DNA from 2 places in the Peteryoungia algae genome. Region 1 is predicted to be linked to the other one. Evidence: predicted binding sites of a transcription regulator. Region 1 holds the regulator's gene; the other holds the start of a gene.
What was found. The regulator LexA, encoded in region 1, represses DNA repair genes until DNA is damaged. The targets are predictions, from matches to a motif close to TGTTCNNNNTGTGTTCNG.
Positions count from the first base shown of each region.

Region 2: the regulator LexA is predicted to act here: its motif matches at 3,154-3,171, upstream of QTL56_RS17175 (YifB family Mg chelatase-like AAA ATPase).

Region 1 covers NZ_CP128477.1:860,806-868,832, reverse strand. The annotation lists gene eno (phosphopyruvate hydratase) at 65-1,339, opposite strand; gene kdsA (3-deoxy-8-phosphooctulonate synthase) at 1,552-2,400, opposite strand; gene QTL56_RS04450 (VOC family protein) at 2,397-3,290, opposite strand; gene QTL56_RS04445 (DUF1003 domain-containing protein) at 3,310-3,858, opposite strand; gene lexA (transcriptional repressor LexA) at 4,066-4,782, shown strand; gene QTL56_RS04435 (ComEC/Rec2 family competence protein) at 4,776-6,986, opposite strand; gene QTL56_RS04430 (hypothetical protein) at 7,182-7,430, shown strand; gene gltA (citrate synthase) at 7,527-8,027, shown strand, end outside.
Region 2 covers NZ_CP128477.1:3,619,537-3,627,563, reverse strand. The annotation lists gene cysK (cysteine synthase A) at 1-337, shown strand, start outside; gene QTL56_RS17180 (HWE histidine kinase domain-containing protein) at 447-1,499, shown strand; gene QTL56_RS17175 (YifB family Mg chelatase-like AAA ATPase) at 1,531-3,060, opposite strand; gene gshB (glutathione synthase) at 3,253-4,200, opposite strand; gene QTL56_RS17165 (cupin domain-containing protein) at 4,298-4,789, opposite strand; gene QTL56_RS17160 (sn-glycerol-3-phosphate import ATP-binding protein UgpC) at 4,876-5,988, opposite strand; gene ugpE (sn-glycerol-3-phosphate ABC transporter permease UgpE) at 6,003-6,845, opposite strand; gene QTL56_RS17150 (ABC transporter permease subunit) at 6,856-7,737, opposite strand; gene QTL56_RS17145 (extracellular solute-binding protein) at 7,804-8,027, opposite strand, start outside.

The sequences.
Region 1 (8,027 bases):
AGCGCAAAAGAAAAAGCCCGCGCCGGGATGACCGGCACGGGCTTCGAAGGGAGATCGGGCAGGATCAGCCGCGCAGGATCGAGGCGCCTGCGTAGACGGCCTGCGGGCCAAGCTCTTCCTCGATGCGGATCAGCTGGTTGTACTTCGCGGTGCGGTCGGAACGTGCGAGCGAGCCGGTCTTGATCTGACCGCAGTTGGTGGCAACTGCGAGATCGGCAATCGTCGAATCCTCGGTTTCGCCCGAACGGTGCGACATCACGGCTGTGTAGGCGGCGCGGTGTGCGGTCGAGACGGCGTCGAGGGTTTCCGAGAGCGAGCCGATCTGGTTGACCTTGACCAGGATGGAATTGGCGACACCCATCTTGATGCCGTCACGCAGACGCGCGGAGTTGGTGACGAAAAGATCGTCGCCGACGAGCTGGACCTTCTTGCCGATCTTGTCGGTCAGCGACTTCCAGCCATCCCAGTCGTCTTCGGCCATGCCGTCCTCGATCGAGAAGATCGGGTACTTGGCAGCGAGTTCGGCAAGATAGTCCGCCATGGCTTCCGGTTCGAGCGTGCGACCTTCGCCTTCAAGCACATACTTGCCGTCCTTGAAGAACTCGGTCGAGGCGCAATCGAGCGCGATATGCATGTCCTCGCCCGGACGGTAACCAGCCTTTTCGATCGACTTCATGATGAAGTCGAGGGCAGCGGGAGCGGATGCCAGGCCCGGCGCAAAGCCACCTTCGTCGCCGACATTGGTGTTGTGGCCATCGGCTGCGAGCTGCTTCTTCAGCGTGTGGAAGACTTCCGAACCCATGCGCACGGCGTCACGGATGGTGTCGGCGCCAACCGGCACGATCATGAATTCCTGGAAGTCGATCGGGTTGTCGGCATGGGCACCGCCGTTGATGATGTTCATCATCGGAACCGGCAGGACATGGGCGTTCGGGCCGCCGATATAACGATAGAGGGGCAGACCGGAGGATTGGGCCGCGGCCTTGGCGACGGCCAGCGATACGCCAAGAATGGCGTTGGCGCCGAGGCGTGCCTTGTTCGGCGTGCCATCGAGTTCGATCATCAGATTGTCGATCTGGATCTGGTTTTCGGCCTCGTGACCGCCGATTGCATCATAGATCTCGCCATTGACGGCTTCGACCGCCTTCTCGACGCCCTTGCCGAGGTAACGCGAGCCACCGTCACGCAATTCGACGGCTTCATGCGCGCCGGTCGAGGCTCCCGAGGGGACAGCCGCACGGCCCATGCTGCCGTCTTCGAGATAGACGTCGACTTCGACGGTCGGATTGCCGCGGCTGTCGAGGATTTCGCGGCCGATGATGTCGGTAATGGCGGTCATGTTCGCTCCCTGGTGACGGAAATTGGACAAGGCTCGGCGGCCGATCACCGGGCGCGGAGCCCCCGGACCTGCCTTTGAGTCATCCTCTCTTATCCGATGATCGGGAAAATACAATGACGGATAGGAGCCGGAACGGACGAAATCTAATCGATTTAAACCGCAAGGACCCGCGGCGCTTCCCGTTCAACTGCTGAAAGCGCCGCGAGAGTCCGTCAGGATGCCTTGGCCAGATCGTCGAAGGCGATGAGTTTTTCCAGAAGCCGGCGCATGTCGGTGATCTTCACCATATTCGGACCATCCGACGGGGCGTTGTCCGGGTCCTGGTGAGTCTCGATAAAGAGCCCACCGACGCCGACAGCGACGGCTGCGCGAGCCAACGTCTCGACGAATTCACGCTGGCCACCGGAGGAACCACCCTGCCCGCCCGGCTGCTGCACCGAATGGGTGGCATCGAAAACGACAGGCGCGCCCATGGCCGCCATGATCGGCAGCGAGCGCATGTCGGAGACGAGCGTATTGTAGCCGAAGGACGCGCCGCGTTCGCAAAGCAGCACGTTCGGATTGCCGGAACCGGTGATCTTGTTCAGCACGTTCTTCATGTCCCAAGGGGCCAGGAACTGTCCCTTCTTCACATTGATCGCGCGGCCGGTCTTGGCGGCGGCAACAAGCAGATCCGTCTGCCGGCAGAGGAAGGCGGGGATCTGCAGGACATCCACAGTCGGCGCGACGGCCGCGCACTGCTCTTCCGTGTGGATGTCGGTGAGGACGGGCACACCGAATTCCTTCTTGATGTCGGCAAAGACTTCCATCGCCGTTTCCAGGCCGATGCCGCGCTCGGCAGACAACGAGGTGCGGTTCGCCTTGTCGTAAGAGGATTTGTAGACGAGCCCGAGCCCGAGTTCGCGGCACAACTCGACGAGTTGCCCCGCGATCATGAAGGCATGGTCACGGCTTTCCATCTGGCAGGGGCCGGCGATCAAGGCGAAGCGGATTTTTTGTGAGAAGACAGCCTTGCCGGCGCCTTCGCCAACCACGACTTCCGAATTGGGAGAAATGCTCATTTCAACTCCTCGAAGGCAAAGGTGACGCCCTGGCCCTTTTCCGGCGCGACAACCAGCCGCGCGCCCGTTTTGTGATAGCCGACGCCATTAGCAGCGAGGCAGGCTTCTGTCACGCCGAGATCGGCGACGGCGACCACCACGGCCGCGCCCAGGAGACCGCGTTCCAGATGCCTGGAATCCAGACCGTAATGGGCCGAACACCCTTCGGAGGTCAGGACGTCAACCGAGGCATTGGATGCCTCGATCGCCATGCCGAAGGAATGCGCCGTGACGTCGCGCTGATCGAGCACCATTTCCAGCAGATACTGGAAATCACTCGGATTTTCCTCGACCAGGACGATTCGCCGAAGACCGGCGGCACCATTGGCGTGCACGACCAAGTCACCGCGATCCGCCGGTATCGGATTTACGCGTTCACAGGCGAAGCCGAAGAAATCAGGCGAACGCAGGTCGGCTGCAAAGGCGAGCCGGAAAGCCCCCTCCGCCGATCGCCCATCAGGGAATCGGAACTGCCGCGAAAATTCGAGAACGGGCCCGCCGCTCTGTCCCTCATCGCGATACCGTCTATCATCTGCAGTTGCATCGTCCGTCTTCACGACGATGGCCGAGAGGCCTTCGCCACGGCGAAAGCGGAAGGCGAGATCGCGTGCGACAAACACATTGCCGATGCGTGCAGCCTCAAGGCAGCCTTCTCGGCTGCCGACGGCCAGGGGCTCCAGATAGGTATCATCTGCAAAAAAGACGCAGGCGTTCTCGGTCCCAAATGGATGGCGGGCATCGGCCGCAACCGTGAAGCCGAGGCGGCTCATCCGATCGCGGGAGGTTTCGAGATCCACGACCGGGAGGACGAGATGATCGATGGCGCGGGGGGACGTGATGGGATTGGACATATTTCTCTCGAGTTCTGCGTCAGATTTGGGAATTGCGCGGCTGGATTGAAAGGGTTTCGAGCGTCTGGCGCAATGCGTCGATTTGCTGCCGCGCTTCGCGCAATTCCTTGAGTACCTGTTCGTCGATCTTGTGATGAAGGGCCAAAACCTCGATCTCTGCCTTGAGGTTGATCTCATAATCCTTTGCCGCCATGAACCGATCGCGCTCGGCCTGGCGGTTCTGGCTCATCATGATGATCGGGGCCTGGATCGCGGCCAGCATGGACAGGAGAAGGTTGAGGAAGATGAACGGATAAGGGTCGAGGGAGCGGGTCGCCAGAACCACGGTGTTGAGAACCACCCAGGCTACGAAGAGCACCATGAAGGCGATGATGAAGCCCCAGGAGCCACCCACCCTCGCAATGCCGTCTGCCAATCGTTGACCGACGGTCGCATGGGCCAGGAATTCCTCGCCGGCGTTGGTCGAAACCGTGCGGCGCTCCCGAGCCCGCTTCAGCACCTTCTTTTCCGCAGAAGACAGATCGGCTTGCGTCTTCCCCAAAACGAGATTTTCAATGTCCTTGAGCATTCGTCTTATTCCCCGAGAAAGGTCCGCTGGGCTTTGAAAGTATCCGCTCTTTGCATTGCAGCGGTACAAAATCGGACTGTTTCAAGACCTGCACATCAGGCCATCGCATTTTCTCACCGGCTCTTCACGAAAATTTATCCCCTTGCGGAACACAAATGGAACAGATAGTGTCTGTTCTGTATTTGTTTCACCTTAGGGGCACCGCATATGCTGACGCGCAAGCAACAGGAACTGCTTCTCTTCATCCACGAGCGGATGAAAGAATCGGGCGTCCCGCCTTCCTTCGACGAGATGAAGGACGCGCTGGATCTCGCATCGAAATCCGGCATCCATCGGCTGATCACGGCGCTCGAGGAACGCGGCTTCATCCGCCGGTTGCCGAATCGAGCTCGCGCCCTTGAGGTTATCAAACTGCCGGAAGCCTATTCTCCGAGCATGCAGCCCCGTCGCGGTTTTGCCCCGAGCGTGATCGAAGGCAGTCTTGGCAAGGCACCGCCAGCGCCAACACTCACCAAGCAGCCGGTTGAAGACAGGAGTTCTTCCATCTCGGTTCCCGTCATGGGCCGTATCGCGGCTGGCGTACCGATCTCTGCAATCCAGAACAATACGCATGACATTACCGTGCCGGCCGAGATGATCGGCTCCGGTGATCACTACGCCCTCGAGGTGAAGGGCGATTCGATGATCGAAGCCGGGATCCTCGACGGTGATACCGTCATCATCCGCAATGCGTCCAACGCCAATCCGGGGGACATCATCGTGGCGCTCGTCGACGACGAGGAAGCAACATTGAAGCGGTTCCGCCGGCGTGGCGCGTCGATCGCGCTGGAGGCCGCCAATCCGGCCTATGAAACGCGAATCTTCCCGCCGGATCGGGTCAAGATCCAGGGCAAGCTGGTCGGCCTCATCCGCCGGTATCACTGAGCGTCAGCTGTCGGCGACAGTTGTTGCGCCGTTGTCCGGCTTTCTGATGCTTGGGGGATGGTGTGTTCGTCTGCCGCCGATGCCGTGCGCCAGTCGTAGAGGCGGTGTTGCGTCCACGGTCTCGGCTTCCCCTCGAAAGATGTTCTGATCACCAGGTGCTGCGGCGCGTCTGCAAGGCCGGAAATTTCGACAGCGCCGGTGGCCCTGAGGCTGCTTTGCGACAGAAGCGCCGCACCCGAGCGGCAGGCGGTCAATCGCGTGCGAGCCGCCAGAACGACGACATCGGCAAGGTCGCAGCCAACCCCGACCAGGTCGGGACGGTCGAGGGTCATCAGCAATTTCCCCGTGTCCATCCGGGCGACACAGGCCTGCTTGATGCAGGTGAACCGGTCCATCCTGGCAGATTTGGTCAATTGATCGAGAAGCGTTGCAGCAGCCGATCGCTGCGCTGCGCTCCAGGTCTCTCCGGTTCGCCAGTCAGGTGGCGCTGGCAATTCGCCAATCGTAAGCATTTGGGGCGGCATCGTCGTCTCGACATCCAGCACCGGTCGCCATTGATCGAAGATGAAGGCCGGCGGCCGAGTTCGGTTGATAGCGAGGGTCCGTGCGGCGCCGTCACCGCTCCAGAGCGCCACTAGTCTCGCATCCTCGCTGATCATCAGTTCACCGGGTTCCTGTCTCGGCCCAAGCCATGTCGCAACGAGCGTCACCGCGATCAGGACGGTTCCTGCATGTCTGAGACTGCTGCGAAACAGCGTCAGCAGGAGCATGCCGGTGATCGTTCCGAGCATGAACCAGCCGGGTAGGCGCGGAAAGACGTAACCTCCACCCCAGCCGGCAACCATGTAGGCGACATGCAGAACCAGTTCGAGCCCCTGCCCCATGATCCAGAAGAAGGGTGCATCAAGGCCGAAGGGCATGAGCAGCATGGCAATGAAGCCTGCCGGCATGACCACCAGCGAAATCAGCGGCATGGCGGCGAGGTTGGCTTCAAGTCCATGGGTCGACAGGCGGTGAAAATGGGTGATGGCAAAGATTGCGGTGGCCAGTCCGCCGATCAGGGATGTCGCCAGAGTACCGCCGATGAGTTTTCCGCCGCCCGCAGCAACGCGCAGGCCGAGTGACCGCATCGGCGGCAGCATGGCCCGTGGCCTGGAGCGCCAGCCGGCATAGCCGGCGATCAGGCCTGCAGTGGCCGCAAAGGACATCTGGAAACTCGGCCCCATCACAGCTGAAGGCTGTACGACAAGAATGGCTGTTGCAGCCAGGGCCAGGTTGCGCAGGCTGACGGCCGGACGGTCGAAGAGAACTGCAGCCAGCATGATGGCGGTCATCAGATAGGCACGCAGCGCAGAGACCTGATAGCCGGAAATGAGCACATAGCCGGTCGTGGCAATCAACGCGCCCGCAGCCGCGATCTTCTTGATCGGATATCGCTCGGCCAGCGCCGGCACGAGGCTGAGCAGACCGCGCAGGCCGACGAAAAATATGCCGGCGGCGAGGGCCATGTTGAGACCCGAGATTGCGGTGATATGGGCAAGGCCCGAAGCCCGAAGCGCCTCGGTCGCCGCGGTCGACATGGAGCGACGCTCTCCCGTGATGATCGAGGCGGCAAAGGCGCCAGGATCGCCTGGAATGACGGAGCGGATGCGATTCGAGATCCGGTCCCGCAGGGAGAACAATGCCGCATCGAAGCGCGCGACCAACCCGGCTCCATTATCCTCTCCGGCCAGTTTCGCCTGAGGCGGACCGAGAAAGAAACCGACAGCGCCGATGCCGGAGAAATAGCTTTGAAAGGCAAAGTCGTTCAGACCGGGCAAGGCGGGACCCGACGGTGGCGAGAGCCGCGCCCGCCCGCTGAGCCAGTCGCCGATCGCAGCCGGTGCATGTTTGCTGCGTGCCAGCAGAGTGACCCTTTCAGGCGGCCGCCGCACGGTAGGCTCCACCGTCCCCGTCAGCCTCAGCGTATAGCGCCACTCGCCGGCCGCGCCTTGCTCCCTGCGCTCGACGATACCAGTCACGGTGGTGACGAGCGGCTGGTCGATGATGACGGTCGAAACGCGCCTCGCCTCCCACTCCGCAAGCAGCATGCCGACGACAGCAAGGCAGGCGCTCCAGAGAATCAGATTTGACGCCGTGTCCCGCGCCGATCGCGACAGCGCAAACAGGAGAGCAAGCACAAGCGGAGCAAGGACCGGCGCCAAGGGTGGACTCGACAAAGAAAACCAGATTGCAGCGCCGGCACCGAGGCACACCGGGACAAAGTGGAAGAAATGCCCGTAACTGATCTCCTCCATGAGGCGCTCGCGAACATAGTCGCGGACGCGACGCAAAACGGTTGAAATCGAAAGGTGGAAACCGGAGGCTGTCCGACGAGTTGCGGTGGACCAGGAAGGCGGATGAAGCACAGGGCGACGAGCCGGCAGCAGACCGGATCGAATGTCTGGTTCCCCCTGTTTTTCCGCCACTTCGACCATTGCGCTCGCTCGGCCGGATCCACACCATCCAAGGCCAAGATAAGGCAAAACGAAAAACAATCAAAGCTTGCAGAGCCTGGTGATTCTGCCGCCTATCCGAGCCGCAAACGACAAGAACCGATCGGTTCGATTGTTGCCGATTTCGCGATGCACAATTTGCCCTTTGGATAGCTTGGCATTAACTTCGGTATCATATAGCTAACATCAACACGCTTAACCGATGGCGGCTTTTTCGAGACGCCTTCCCGCCAATACCGGAGGATCAGCATGACGGACAAAAGCGCTTCTTTGCAACTTGGGGACAAGACGGTCGACCTGAGCGTCAAGGCCGGCACGATCGGCCCTGACGTCATCGACATCGCCGCCCTTTACAAGCACACGGGCACGTTCACCTACGATCCGGGCTTCACGTCCACGGCATCCTGCGAATCCAAGATCACCTATATCGACGGCGACGAAGGCACGCTTCTGCATCGCGGTTATCCCATCGAGCAGCTTGCCGAAAAGGGCGACTTCCTGGAAGTCTGCTACCTTCTTCTCTACGGCGAACTGCCGACGGCAGCGCAGAAGAAGGACTTCGATTATCGCGTCACGCATCACACGATGGTGCACGAGCAGATGAGCAAGTTCTTCTCCGGCTATCGCCGCGACGCCCATCCGATGGCCGTCATGGTCGGCACGGTCGGTGCGCTCTCCGCCTTCTATCACGACTCGACCGACATCACCGATCCGCACCAGCGGATGGTCGCCTCGCTGCGCATGATCGCC
Region 2 (8,027 bases), 1.6 Mb from region 1:
CATCGCGGTGGAGCCTGCCGACAGCCCGGTTCTTTCCGGCGGCAATCCCGGCCCCCACAAGATCCAAGGCATCGGCGCCGGGTTTGCGCCTGCTATCCTCGACAGGGAAGTCTATGACGAAGTCATCACCGTCACCAATGACGAAGCCTTTGAAAATGCCCGCCTCGTCGCCCGGCTCGAAGGCGTTCCGGTCGGCATTTCCTCCGGCGCTGCGTTGACTGCCGCGATCCAGCTCGGCCAGCGGGAGGAGAATGCCGGCAAGACAATCGTCGTGATCATCCCGTCCTTCGCCGAACGTTATCTTTCGACCGCCCTCTTCGCCGGTCTCGGCGAGTGAACCATCCGCGGAAGCGCCGGCTCGGGACCGGCGCTTCCGCAAGCATTGCGGCGGGTCACATCCCCGGCTAGTTTGCCTCCGACAATCTGACTGCATCCCCAGGGGGCCCATGCGCGCACTTCTTCATCGCCTCCCTGCCTTCGCCTCGGTGCAGGAGCGACATTCCCCCAGCGGCCTCGTCGCCACCTATGTGGCGAGCCTCATCGTCTTCGTTATCGCCCTTGCCATCAGGGCATGGTTCGATCCCGTCCTGCCCGCCGGATTTCCCTTCCTGACATTCTTCCCGGCCGTCATCATTTGCGGCTTCGTCTTCGGGCTGAGGCAAGGCCTGATGGTGGCGGCACTATCCGGCATTTCGGCCTGGTATTTCTTCATCAGCCCCGGACGGTTCGATTTTTCCATGGGGACGCTTCTCGCCATGGGGCTCTACCTGTTTGTGGTGGCGACCGACCTGACACTGATCTATCTCGTCACGAGGGCCTATCGCCAGGAGATGACCACGCGCGAGGAGATCCAGCGGCTTGCCGAACAGCAGGAGGTGATGGCGCAGGAGCTGGACCATCGGCTCAAGAACATCTTCGCCACCATCAACGCGATCATTAGCCTCTCGCTCAAGAACGCCTCCAGCGCCGACGAGCTCGCCGCGCGGCTGCGCGACCGGCTGACCGCGCTTGGCCGGTCCAACCTTTTGTTGCGAGGCTTGCGCGAAGGCGAAGACGCATCGCTGCAAAGCGTCGTCTTCCAGGCGCTCGAACCCTTCGCCATTGTCGGCACGCCGCGCTTTTCCGCCAGCGGACCGCGCGTCCCGATCGGCGGCCAGACCGTTGTCGTGCTCAGTCTCATCCTGCACGAACTCGGAACGAATGCCGCGAAATATGGGGCACTCAGCGTGCAGGGCGGCCACGTCGCCCTCGACTGGTCGGTCGAGACACATGCAGAACCGGCCGAGCAACTGGTGATCACCTGGCGCGAGAGCGGCGGACCGGTCCCCTCCCCACCCCTGGCCGGCGGCGGCGGCTTCGGCTCGACGCTGATGAAACGCGTCATTGCCGGCGTGCGCGGACAGACCGAAATCACCTATCCGGAAACGGGTGCGGTGATCCGGATGATGCTGCCGGTCGACATGTTGCGCCCGACAGAAGGGCCGCCCGCCGAGCATTGAGGCTCTATCGCCGTCCTGCCCGGCCTCCACATCAGGCTGCCGTTGCAAGCCTCTCGGACGCGATGCGGTAGGAGATCGCTTCGGCCAGGTGAATGCGCCCCAGGATTTCAGCGCCGTCGAGGTCGGCAAGCGTCCGGGCGACCTTCAGCACTCTGTGGTATCCACGCGCCGAGAAGCGGAACTTGTCGGCCGCATCACGCAAGAGCTGGAGGCCCGAGGCATCCGGTTCGGCCAGCGTTTCGATCAAGGCCGTCGAGCAGCGGGCATTGGTGCTGACTGCGAGACCAAGCCTTTCGAAACGATCCCGCTGCCGGGCGCGGGCCGCAGCGACGCGCCTGGCCACCTCTACGCTGCTTTCGGCCGTCCGCGGCCGGATCAAATCGCTGGCAGAGACCGCGGGAACGTCGATGCGGATATCGATGCGGTCCATCAATGGTCCGGAAATGCGGCCCTGATATTCTGTCTGACAGCGGATCCCGCGGGCGCAGACATGACCGGGCTCCCCCGCCATGCCGCAGCGGCAGGGATTCATCGCGGCGACCAGCTGGAAATCGGAGGGATAGGAGACGCGGTGGTTGGCGCGGGCGATGATGCATGCGCCATTCTCGAGCGGCTGGCGCAAGGCATCGAGCACCGGCGGCGCAAATTCCGGCAGTTCGTCGAGGAACAGGATGCCGTGATGGGCGAGCGAGGCTTCACCGGGCTTTGCCCGCAGGCCGCCTCCGACAAGGGCTGCCATGGTGGCCGAGTGATGCGGCGTGCGGAACGGCCGCCGATCGGAGAGCTTGCCGCCGGAGAGCTGGCCGGCAATGGAATGGATCATAGACACTTCGAGCAGTTCGGACGGCGACAGCGGCGGGAGGATGGAGGGCAGACGCGCCGCCAGCATCGACTTTCCCGAACCGGGCGGGCCGACGAAAAGCAGATTGTGACCGCCGGCAGCGGCCACTTCCAGCGCGCGCTTGGCGCTTTCCTGCCCCTTGATGTCGGCGAGATCAGGCAGATTGGCGGCGGGTGCCCGCACCGAAGGCTCCGGTCGGGTGAGCACCTGCGTCCCCCGGAAATGATTGGCGAGCGCGATCAGGCTGCGCGGGGCGAGGATATCGACCTCGCTGCCGGCCCAGGCCGCTTCCGCGCCGCTGTCGGCCGGGCAGATCAGCCCCTTGTCCATGGCATTGGCACTGATCGCTGCCGGCAATGCGCCGGCGATCGGGGCGATGGTGCCATCCAGGTTCAGCTCGCCGATAACCAGGAAGCCTGATAGCGCGTCCCCGGGGATCGCGCCGAGTGCGGCCATGAGGCCGAGCGCGATGGGCAAGTCGAAATGCGAGCCTTCCTTGGGAAGGTCCGCCGGCGCCAGATTGACCGTCACCCGCTTGGCCGGCAGTGCCAGACCGGAAGCGTGCAGCGCCGCCTGGACGCGCTCGCGGCTCTCGGCCACCGCCTTGTCGGGCAGACCGACGATCTGCATGCCCGTCTTGCCGGGCGCGACCATGACCTGAACCTCGACAGGCACGCCCTCAATGCCCTGGAATGCAACCGTACTGATACGCGCTACCATTGCCCGCCCTCGCCGATCGACCTGAAACCGCCGGTGCAACTTCATATTGCGTGTGGCGACAGGAACAATCTCGCATAGGAGGCGACGACACGCAAGAACATTTGCGGAACATTCGCATCTTCAGATAGCGTGAGGTTGCACCCGTCGGGGCAATCCGGACAGGCCTGGAACTTCCAGCGGGGTTTCAGTCGGTTAGGTGCGCTTGCGCTCGATTGCATCCCAGAGAAGGGCCGCTATGTCGGCGCCGCCGAACTTCTTCACTTCGCGGATGCCGGTTGGCGATGTGACGTTGATCTCGGTCATGTAGTCGCCGATGACGTCGATGCCCACGAGCAGGAAGCCGCGTTCACGCAGGGCCGGCCCGATGCGGGCGCAGATTTCCCGCTCGCGCGCCGTCAGTTCGGTCGGCTCCGGTCTTCCGCCGGCATGCATATTGGACCGGGCGTCGTGTTCGGCGGGCACCCGGTTAATTGCGCCAACCGGCTCGCCATCAACGAGGATGATGCGCTTGTCGCCCTTGCGGACGGCCGGCAGATAGCCCTGAGCGATGAACGGCTCGCGGAACATCTGGCCGAACATTTCCATCAGCGAGGAGAAATTGCGGTCGTCGCGCGTCGAGTGGAAGACGCCGGCGCCGCCATTGCCGTAAAGCGGCTTCAGGATGATATCGCCCTGCTCCTCGCGGAAGCGGGCGATCTCGGCCGGATCCTTCGTGATCAATGTCGGCGGCATCAGGTCAGCGAACTCGGTGACGAAGATCTTTTCCGGCGAATTGCGCACCCAGGCCGGATCGTTGACGACGAGCGTTTGGGGGTGGATGCGCTCGAGCAGGTGGGTGGCGGTGATATAGGCCATGTCGAAAGGCGGATCCTGGCGCAACAGCACCACGTCCATGGACGAGAGATCCACCCGCTCGGCGGCGCCGAGCGTGAAGTGGTCGCCCTTGACGTCGCGCAGTTCCATCGGCTCGACGGTCGCATAAACCTTGCCGTCGCGCATCGACAGGCGCTCCGGCGTGTAGTGGAAAAGCTTGTAGCCGCGCGCCTGCGCTTCCAGGCTCATGGCGAAGGTGGAGTCGCCCGCGATGTTGATCGTGGATACATGGTCCATCTGGACCGCGACATTGGTAATCTTCGCCATGGGGTCTGTCTCCGTTCGGAAAGTCTCGGAGATTTAGGCCGTGCGGCGGGGGATAGCAACGCCGCGCCGCCTCAATTTTGCTGAACGAGGTTTCAGGTCAGAGTGCGGAATACTTGCCACGCCTCAGCGCGTTGCGGATCCGGTAGAGCGTGGCGAGCGGTCCGGGGAAGGGTTTTCGCAGGAAGGCAACCTTGCGGACGTAATTGTCGACCCGCCACGTCGACCAGGTACCCTGGCGGAAGTAAGCGATGTCGCCTGCCCTCAGCATGCGCTGGCTTCCGTCCTCGCCGGTGACATGCACTTCGCCTTCCTGGATGACCACTGTTTCGTCCCAGCCGAAGAACCAGCGGAACTCGCCAGCTGTGCAATCCCAGACGGCCGTCAGGCTCGCCTCGTCGGTGCTTTGCGAATGCTCCCCGATACGCGCGAGCGGCGTGCCGCGAATGATCCAGTCCGCGTTGATGGGCGCTGCCTTGAGCGCCAGGTGATCACCATTGGCGGCGACCACAGGCGCCTGCTCATCCATACGGCGGTGCGGCGCCATCAGTGCAGCACTCGCCATTCCCGCCAAAAGAAGCTTCAAAGCCATGTTTTCCCCCTCTCAAATCGCAGGGGACGCTACCAGCAAGCTCCTAAGTTCACGTGAGCCCGATTGTTAAAATGCGCGCGATCGGCTCAGGCAAAAGCCTGGCTGCGCTCGGCGGACGCAGTCGTCGAGACCGCGTCGCGCGAACCGGGCTCCAGGCGCCGGCCGGTATCGGCTGCGAAGAAATGCAGCCGGTCCGGTGCGATGCGCAAGGGAAGCCTGGCCGCGAGCGGGACGCTCGAGCCGACGACCGCGGTGAGATGTTGTTCGCCGATCAGACCATGCACGAGCCGCTGGGCGCCGAGTTCCTCGACATAATCGATGGCAAGGTCGAACATCACCTCGCCCTCGCCTGCGAGGACCAGATCCTCTGCCCTCAGACCCACACGGACATCGCCCCGCGGCCAGACACCGTTCAAGGCGATCTGCTCGTCCCCGATGGTGAGTTCAGAGCCTTCGATCCGCCCATGGACGAGGTTCATAGCCGGGGAGCCGATGAAGCTCGCGACAAAGGTCGAGGCCGGACGGTTGTAGACCTCAAGCGGCGTGCCGATCTGCTCGATCCGGCCACTGTTCAGCACCACCAGGCGGTCTGCGAGTGTCATGGCCTCCAGCTGGTCATGGGTGACGTAGATTGCGGTCGTCTTCAACCGCTTCTGGAGCTTGCGGATTTCGCCGCGCATGGTGACGCGCAGCTTGGCGTCGAGATTGGACAGCGGCTCGTCGAACAGGAAGACGGCGGGTTTGCGCACAATCGCACGGCCCATGGCAACGCGCTGGCGCTGGCCGCCGGAGAGCGCACGCGGCTTGCGGTCGAGATATTTCTCGATCTCCAGCATCTTGGCGGCTTCCGCCACGCGGGCCGCAATTTCCGCCTTTGGCGTGCCCCGGTTCTTCAGGCCGTAGGCAAGGTTGTCGTAGACGGTCATGTGCGGATAGAGCGCATAGTTCTGGAAAACCATGGCGATGTCGCGGTCTGCCGGCTCGACTTCGTTGACCACACGGTCGCCGATCGAGATCGTCCCCTCTGAAATATCCTCAAGCCCCGCGACCATGCGCAGCAGCGTGGACTTGCCGCAGCCGGAGGGGCCGACGAGCACGATGAATTCACCGTCCTCGATCTGGATGCCGACCGTGTCGACGGCCATAGCGCCGCCCTTGTCATAGATCTTGGAGACCCGGTTGATGTCGATGGACGCCATGGTTGGCACTCCCTTTACTTGTCGGTTTCGGTGAGGCCCTTGATGAACCAGCTCTGGAACACCACCACCACGATGACGGGGGGCAGGAGTGCGAGCACGGCCATGGCAAAGGCTTCGTTATAATCGGGGATCTGCGAGCCGACCCAGACCTGCAGGATCTGCTTGATGCCGCGCATCAGGGTGTAGAAGCCCTCGTCGGTGGTCATCAGCATGGGCCAGAGATACTGGTTCCAGCCATAGACGAACATGATGATGAAGACGGCGGCGATCATGGTGCGCGAGAGCGGCAAGAGGATATCGATGAAGAACTTGAAGGGGCCGGCACCATCGATGCGCGCGGCCTCCAGAAGCTCGTCCGGCACGGACTTGAAGAACTGCCGGAAGAAAAAGGTGCCTGTGGCGGAGGCCAGAAGCGGCAGGATGAGGCCCTGATAGCTGTTCAGGAGCGAAAGCTCGCTCATGACCTTGTAGGTCGGCATGATGCGCACTTCGAGCGGCAGGAGCAGCGTGGTGAAGATCAGCCAGAAGGCGAGTGTGGCAAAGCGAAAACGGAAGTAGACGATGGCGTAGGCTGCCAGCATCGACAGCACGATCTTGCCGATGGCAAAGCCAAGGCCCAGGATCAGCGAGTTCATCGCCATGGTGAGACCCGTCACCTGGCCGGTGAAGCCGCCGGACTTGAACAGGACCTTGTCATAGGTCGTGGCGAAATTGTCCCCAACCGAGAGCATCAGGCCGTGCGTGTGGATCTCGGCGGCGGAGTGGGTCGAGGTGGTGAAGGCCACCACCAACGGTCCGAGCATGAAGATGACGCCTGCGGTCAGGATCAGATGGTCGAAGAATTTGGTGCGGTACATGGTGCTCTCCTCAACCGTAATGGACGCGGCGTTCGATGAAGCGGAACTGGATCATGGTCAGGACCAGGACAACCAGCATCAGGATGACCGACTGGGCCGAGGACGAGCCGAGGTCGTTGCCGCGGAAGCCGTCGAGATAGACCTTGTAGACCAGGGTGATCGGGTTGTTGGCCGGCTTGTCCTTCACGATGACGTCGATGACGCCGAAGGTGTCGAAGAGCGAATAGGTCATGTTGATGACCAGCAGGAAGAAGGCGGTCGGCGTGAGCAGCGGCAGGATGACGGTCCAGAAGCGGCGCGTGCCGGACTTGCAGTCGATCGCCGCGGCCTCGCGGATGGAGGCCGGGATGCCCTGAAGGCCGGAGAGAAAGAAGATGAAATTGTAGGGGATCTGGTTCCAGACGGCGACCGCCACCATGGCAAAGGCGGTATCGAAATAATTCAGGCCGACCTTCATGTCCCAACCGAAGAGGGCGGCGAATTTGACGAAGGGACCGATATGCTGGTCGAAGAGCATCATGCCGATCAGGCCTGCGACCGGCGGGGCAATGGCATACACCACGATCAGCAGCGTCTTGTAGGCGGACTGGCCGCGAATGACGGCATCCGCCTTCAGCGCGAGCAGCATGCCGATCGACAAAGCCAGGAAGGTGACGATCAGGCTGTAGGCGATCGTGAAGCGGGCGATCCGCTGGTATTCCGGTGAGGTGAGCGCATCCGTGTAGTTGTCGGCGCCGACGAAGCTCGAACCGAAGCCAAAGGGGTCCTCGATATAGAAAGAGGACTGGATGGCCTGCATCGAGGGCCAATAGAAGAAAATGGAAATGATCGCGAACTGCGGCAGCAGGAACAGATACGGCAGGTATCGCGAGTTGAACTGGACGCGCTTCATGGAGCCCTCTCAAGGCAAGTCCCGGGGGCTTGTCGCCCCCGGGCCCCAATCAAGTTTCAGAAATGATCAGCCAGCCGTCTTGGCGAAGCGGGCGAGAAGCTCGTCGGCTTCCTTCTTGATCGTTTCCATGGCGTCCTTTGCCGTCGTCTCGCCGGCGAAGAGGCGGTTGTATTCGCGCTCCATCACTGCACGGATCTGCGGGTAGAAGCCGAGGCGATAGCCCTTGTTCCACTCGGCCGTCGGCAACTGCAGCTGCTGGATGCCAACTTCGGCAGCCGGCTTTTCGTTGT